Regions from separate parts of the Streptomyces sp. NPDC048462 genome, predicted to be linked through region 2. Evidence: riboswitches for the same ligand, from Rfam matches in the RefSeq annotation. Region 2 holds a riboswitch; the other holds the start of a gene.
What was found. Region 2 has a riboswitch for thiamine pyrophosphate ahead of ACGFU6_RS30405 (purine-cytosine permease family protein). Riboswitches for the same ligand answer to the same signal wherever they lie in the genome.
Positions count from the first base shown of each region.

Region 1: it holds a riboswitch for thiamine pyrophosphate, as region 2 does, so the genes downstream of both, thiO (glycine oxidase ThiO) here and ACGFU6_RS30405 (purine-cytosine permease family protein) in region 2, are expected to answer to the same signal.

Region 1 covers NZ_JBICXG010000005.1:396,040-399,436, reverse strand. Annotated here, with positions in the region: gene ACGFU6_RS12730 (Rv2175c family DNA-binding protein) at 1-21, opposite strand, end outside; gene ACGFU6_RS12725 (NAD(P)/FAD-dependent oxidoreductase) at 104-1,288, opposite strand; TPP riboswitch at 1,482-1,594, shown strand; gene thiO (glycine oxidase ThiO) at 1,592-2,770, shown strand; gene thiS (sulfur carrier protein ThiS) at 2,767-2,985, shown strand; gene ACGFU6_RS12710 (thiazole synthase) at 2,988-3,397, shown strand, end outside.
Region 2 covers NZ_JBICXG010000024.1:11,022-14,418, reverse strand. Annotated here, with positions in the region: gene ACGFU6_RS30410 (MFS transporter) at 1-573, shown strand, start outside; gene ACGFU6_RS30405 (purine-cytosine permease family protein) at 598-1,998, opposite strand; TPP riboswitch at 1,989-2,083, opposite strand; gene ACGFU6_RS30400 (formylglycine-generating enzyme family protein) at 2,128-3,093, opposite strand; gene ACGFU6_RS30395 (ROK family transcriptional regulator) at 3,090-3,397, opposite strand, start outside.

The DNA.
Region 1 (3,397 bases), on a different contig from region 2:
CTTTGCGTCAATCTCGGTCACGGGACAAGCCTGCCATCCCGGGCTGACAGCCGATACCCGGACTCCGCCCTTCAGGGCCCCGCGCCCCCCGGAGGAGGCCCGGCTACCGGGGCAGGGCCGACTTCAGCGGCACGGAGGCGTCGCCGGCCCGCTCCGGGTCGAGCCGTGTGCCGGCCTCGATGAGCCTGCGCCCCTGGATCAGGTCGCGCGGCCGGCCGACGGAGAGCACCGCGACCAGCACGCCGTCCCGCAGCCAGCACACGGACCAGGCGGGGCCGGCCGGATCACCGCGCCACAGCAGGGTGTCCGCGCCGTCGTGGTGGCCCGCGTACTGCACGAACCGGCCGAACTGCTCGGACCAGAAATAGGGCACGGGATCGTAGGCGGGCGACTCCTCACCGCCCTCCCCCGCCGCCCCGATGATGTGGGCGGCCGCGGTCCGCGGGCCCTGCAGCGCGTTGTCCCAGTGGTGGACCAGCAGCCGCGCCCCGTAGCGCGCGGAGGGGAAGGAGGCACAGTCCCCCACGGCGTACACGTCGGGCAGCGAGGTGCGCAGCGCCGCGTCGGCGGTCACCGATCCGTCGGGCCCGAGCTCGACGCCGGAGCCGGCGAGCCAGCCGGTGGCGGGCCGTGCGCCGATCCCGACGACGACGGCGTCGGCCGGGAGGGCGCGGCCGTCCGCCAGGACCACCCGGCCGGGCTCGACGCGGGCCACCCGCGCCCCGGTGAGGAGTTCGGCGCCGCTCTGCGCGTACCAGGCGGCCATCGGGGCGGCGACCTCGGCGGGCAGGGCGCCCGCCAGGGGCCGGGCGGCGGCCTCGACGACGGTGACCTCGCAGCCTGCGGCGCGGGCCGCGGTGGCGAACTCGGCGCCGATCCAGCCCGCGCCGACGACCACGACGGCGTGCCGGGCCTCCAGGACGGGCCGCAGCCGCGCCGCGTCGTCCAGGGTGCGCAGCAGATGGACGCCGGGCACACCCTCGGAGCCGGGCAGCACGACGGGTTCCGCGCCGGTGGCGACGACCAGGACGTCGTAGGGGACGGGCCCGTCGGAGGTGTCCAGTTCGTGGTCGGCGGCGCGCAGGCCCGCGACCTCGACGCCCAGCCGGAGCCCGATGCCGAGTGTCTCGAAGTCGATGTCGAAGGCGGATTCCTCGGCCTTGCCGAGCAGCACCGCCTTGGACAGCGGTGGGCGGTCGTAGGGCTGGTGGGGTTCGGCGCCGATGAGGGTGAGCGCGCCGGTGAAGCCCTGCTCCCGCAGGGCCACCGCCGTCTGCACGCCCGCCATGCCCGCACCGACGACGACCACCCGCCGCCCGGCCCGCTCCGACTGCCGTTCCGGTCGCTCCGCCCGCTGCTGCTCGTTCACCCGACCACCTTAATCAACTGACGGCCCGTCAGGAAAGGGGTTCCTCGCCGCCCCCGTACCGCCGCCCTCCTGCTTTACCCGGTGCGGGGGGCGGGGTCTAGGGTGGCCCACGTAAAAGACTCGCGGGAGCCCGGACGCACCGGGCTGAGAGGGAGGCTGGACGGCCTCCGACCGTACGAACCTGATCCGGGTCATGCCGGCGAAGGGAGGGGCTGGATGCCCATGCCTGTCCACCGCGCGAGCGGGTCCGACGTCCTCGTCATCGGGGGCGGGATCATCGGCCTGGTGACCGCCTGGCGGGCCGCGCAGCGCGGTCTGTCGACCGCCGTCGCCGACCCCGACCCGGGCGGCGGCGCCGCCCGGGTCGCGGCCGGGATGCTGGCCGCCGTCACCGAACTGCACTACGGCGAGGAGATGCTGCTGGGGCTCAACGTCGCCTCCGCCGCGCGCTATCCGGCGTTCGCGGCCGAGCTGGAGGCGGCGAGCGGGCAGGACATCGGCTTCCGCGCCTGCGGCACCCTGGCCGTCGCGCTGGACACCGACGACCGCGCCCATCTGCGGGAGCTGCACGAGCTGCAGCGCCGCTCCGGGCTGGAGTCGGAGTGGCTGACCGGCCGCGAGTGCCGGCGTCTGGAACCGATGCTCGCGCCGGGCGTACGCGGCGGCCTCCGGGTCGACGGCGACCACCAGGTCGACCCGCGCCGGCTGGCCGCCGCGCTGCTGACGGCGTGCGAGCGGGCCGGGGTCGTCTTCCACCGGCAGCGGGCCGAACGGCTCCGCGTGGTGCGCGACCGGGCGACCGGGGCCGTGCTGGCCGACGGTTCGGAGCCGGCCGCCGATCAGGTCGTGCTCGCCGCCGGCAGCTTCAGCGGCCGGCTCGCGGGCGTGCCCGATCAGGTCCTGCCGCCGGTCCGCCCGGTCAAGGGCCAGGTGCTGCGGCTGACCGTACCCACCGCGTACGCCCCCTTCCTCAGCCGCACCGTGCGGGCCGTGGTGCGCGGCAGCCACGTCTATCTCGTACCGCGCGAGAACGGCGAGCTGGTGGTCGGCGCCACCAGCGAGGAGATGGGCTGGGACACCACCGTCACGGCCGGTGGGGTGTACGAGCTGCTGCGCGACGCCCACGAGCTGGTGCCCGGCATCACCGAACTGCCGCTCACCGAGACCCGGGCCGGTCTGCGCCCCGCCTCCCCCGACAACGCCCCGCTGCTCGGCCGCACCGCGCTGCCCGGCCTCCACCTCGCCACCGGCCACCACCGCAACGGGGTGCTCCTCACCCCGGTCACCGGTGACGCCATGGCGCAGCTGCTGGCCGACGGCGAGCTGCCCGAGGTGGCCCGCCCCTTCTCCCCCGGCCGCTTCCCGGCCGCCGCCCCCGTCCGACAGGAGCAGCACGCATGACCGCGCCCACTTCCCTGGCCGTCTCCGTGAACGGCGAGGCCGTCACCGTCGCCGGGGGCACCACCCTGGACGCCCTCGTCGCGACCCTGACCCCAGCGCCGTCGGGTGTCGCGGCGGCGCTCAACGAGACCGTCGTACCGCGCGGGCAGTGGTCCGCCGCGACGCTCACCGACGGCGACCGGGTCGAGGTCCTGACCGCTGTCCAGGGAGGCTGACCGTGTCCGACGACCTCTTCACCCTCGGGGACACCGTCTTCGGCTCCCGGCTGATCATGGGGACGGGCGGGGCGGCCGGCCTCGACGTGCTGGAGCGCTCGCTGACCGCATCCGGCACCGAGCTGACCACCGTCGCGATGCGCCGCCTGGACCCGACCGTGCGGGGTTCCGTGCTCTCGGTGCTGGAGAAGCTCTCCATCCGCGTCCTGCCGAACACCGCGGGCTGCTTCACGGCGGGCGAGGCCGTGCTCACCGCCCGCCTGGCCCGCGAGGCGCTCGGCACGGACTGGGTCAAGCTGGAGGTGGTGGCCGACGAGCGCACCCTGCTGCCCGACCCGGTCGAGCTGCTGGACGCCGCGGAGATCCTGGTGGACGACGGTTTCACCGTGCTGCCGTACACCAACGACGACCC
Region 2 (3,397 bases):
AAGGAACTGCCGGTCGATTTCGACTACCCGCTCTTCGCCCTGATCCTGCTCGTCAACGGGCTGGCCATGGGACTCTTCGCCTCGCCCAACCGGGCCGCGATCATGAACAGTCTGCCGCCGGACCAGCGCGGTGTGGGCGCGGGGATCAGCACCACGTTCCAGAACTCGGCCACGGTGCTTTCCATCGGCATCTTCTTCTCGCTGATGATCGCCGGCCTGGCGAGCTCGCTGCCCCACACGCTGGCCCACGGACTCACCGAGCAGGGCGTGCCGTCCGCCGACGCGGCACGCGTCGCGGCCCTGCCACCGGTCGGCGTGCTGTTCGCGGCGCTCCTGGGATACAACCCGGTACGCAGCCTGCTGGGCCCGGAGACCCTGGCGCAGCTGCCCACCGCTCACGCCGATTACCTCACCGGGCGGGCGTTCTTCCCGACGCTGATCTCCGGACCGTTCGAGCAGGGCCTCTCCGTGGCCTTCGACTTCGCCATCGCGGCGTGCCTGGTGGCCGCAGTCGTCTCGCTGCTCCGAGGCGGGCGCTACGTCCACGGCGAGACGGTGACCGCGAAGGCGTGACACCCGAGGTCCGCCCCGGAGCCGTCAGGCGCGGCGGCGCAGCCGCAGCGGTGCGTAGACGGCGAGGGCCGCGAGGAACGCCACCCCGTAGGCGAGGTCCGCCCCGTGCAGCGCCTTCGCCACCGGGCCCACGTACAGGCTGGTGTTCATGAACGGCACCGCGGCGGCGAACGCGGCGACGAAGGCGGTGAGCGCCGGCCACCACGGCTGAGCGCGGGAGCTCTCGGCGGCCAGGTCGACGGGGGAGCCGCCGCGGGTCCGCGCGCGGACGAGCCAGTCGACGGCCACGATGGCGACGAACCCGGGGATCCAGTAGCCGACGAGCAGCAGCACGTTCTGGAAGCGGGCGGTGGTGTCGGCCGCGTGCATCCACAGGACGAGGGGGAAGCCGAGGGCTGCGGCGAGCGCGGCGGCGACGGGGCGCGGCAGGCGGACGCCCATGGTCTGCAGCGCCAGCGATCCGCTGTAGTCGTTCATGGCGTTGCTGCACAGCGCGGCGAGCGCGATGGCGAGCAGCCCGAACGCTCCGAGCGCGCCACCGCCCAGCAGGGCGTCGACGCCGTGCGCGGTCTGGTCGGTGAAGACGGACGCACCCCACAGGCCGAGCGTCTGGACCGCCACGAACGAGACGCTGACACCGAGCAGCGTGCACCAGAACATCCGGGGCCGCGAAGCGGTGCGCGGCAGATAGCGGCTGAAGTCGCTGGCGTACGGCGCCCAGGACAGCGCCAGGCTCAGGGCGATGGTGCACGTCAGGACGAACGCGCCGGCCCGGTCGGCGCCGTGCGCGGTGCCGGTCGCGGCGGGGTGGACCCCGTGCAGGAGCTTGGTGGCGAGCACCGCGAACGCGGCGGCGAGGACGAAGGTCATCACGGTCTGGAGCCGGTGGATCACCTCGTACCCCAGCACGCCGAGCGCGCCCTGGGCGGCCATCATGACCAGCACCCCCAGCCAGAAGGGCCAGCCGCACAACTGGGCCAGCGCCTCCCCGCCGAACAGCCCGATCAGCGCGTCCCAGGCGATGGACGACAGCCACTGGAGCGTGCCCGGAAGCACCACACCGCGCCCGAACGCCAGCCTGGCGAGCGGAAGTTGCCCGGCCCCGGTCTGGCTGCCCCAGGTGCCCAGATACGCGGTGGGCACGGCGCCCACGAGCGTGCCGAGCACGACGGCGGTGAGTGCGGTCGCGAAGTCCAGGCCGAGCGCGATGCCGACGGTGCCGGTGAAGACCCCGGTCATGGTCAGGTTGGGGGCGAACCAGACGGTGAACAGCCGGCCGGGCCCGCCGTAGCGGCGGTCCTCCGGAACGGGCGCTATCCCGTGCGCCTCCACGCGCAGATCACCGGGGGCGGTGGGCATCCGCCCGTCGAACGCGGGCCGCCGGTCCGTGGCGGCGCGCTCGTCCTGGGCATACGGCAATGACATGAAGACATCCCTCCGCCAGTGCTAACTGGTTCAGGTTCGACGGGTGTGTTCTCAGCCCCTGCGAGGGGCACCCCGTGTCCGGTGCGGCGGCCAGGATAGCCGGGCGGCTGCGGGCCGCGGTGCGGGGGGTCAGACGGCGAGCGCGCAGCGGAAGCCGCCGTGGCCGGTCGTGCTGTCCGGGCTGTTCGAGGTGCGGGCGGCGACGCGGTAGCGGTTGCAGTAGGAGCGGTGGCACAGGTGCGAGCCGCCGCGCAGTACCCGGTACTCGCCGTGCGGCGGCCCTGCGGGGTCGGTGCGGGTCTCGGCGCGGCCGTTGGTGTGCCAGTCGGCGCTGAACAGGTCGGCGCACCACTCCCACACGTTGCCGGAGACGTTGTACAGGCCGAAGCCGTTGGGCGCGTAGGCCTTGACGGGGGCGGTGCCCGCGTAACCGTCCTCGCGGGTGTTGCGTACCGGGAAGTCGCCCTGCCAGATGTTGCAGCGGTGCCGGCCGTTCGGGGTCAGCTCGTCGCCCCAGGGGAACCGGGCCCGGACGAGGCCGCCGCGTGCCGCCTTCTCCCACTCGGCCTCGGTGGGCAGCCGCTTGCCGGCCCACCGGGCGTAGGCCGTCGCGTCGTTCCACGACACATGGACCACCGGGTGGTCCCGGCGGTCGCCGATCGAGGTGCCGGGCCCCTCGGGTGCCCGCCAGTGCGCCCCGGTCACCGCCCGCCACCAGGGGGCGCCGGGCACGGTGCCCGGCAGTACGGCACGGCGCGCCGACGGGGGGACGAAGGCGCCGAACACATACGACCAGCCGATGAGTTCGGCCTCGGTGCGATAGCCGGTGGCCTTGACGAAGACGGCGAACCGGGCGTTGCTGACGCAGGCCGCGTCGATGTGGAACGGCCCGGTCGTGACCTCCCGCACCGGTCCCTCGCCGTCGTCCGGGAACGCGTCCTGGTCCTCGCCGCCCATCAGGAACGGTCCGCCGGGTACGGCGACCATGCCGCGCAGCAGCTCGGCCCGGCCGCGCACGGGGACGGCGAACTCCGCCGGGGGAGCGGCGGTCACGGCCTGGGCGCCCTCGCGGGCGGGCCCGCAGCAGGCGCTCACCGGGCGGTCCCGCCGCCGGGCGTGCCGGGTGCCGGGCGGTCGAGCAGCTCCGCCAGGTCCTGGCCGGTGGTGCGCAGCAGCAGGGCGACCCCGCCGAGCGCGGCGGCCTCACCGCCGAGGGTGGAGCCGCGCACCTCGATGGTGCGGGGGGCGGACGGCAGGGAGAGCGCGGCGAGCTGTTGCCGGATGGGGGCGAGGACGAGACCGTCCAGGGCCGCCGGTTCGCCGTAGACGACGATGCACTCGGGGTCCACCTGCGCGGCGAGGGCGGCGAGCACCCGGCCGGCGACGAGGGCCGCGGTCC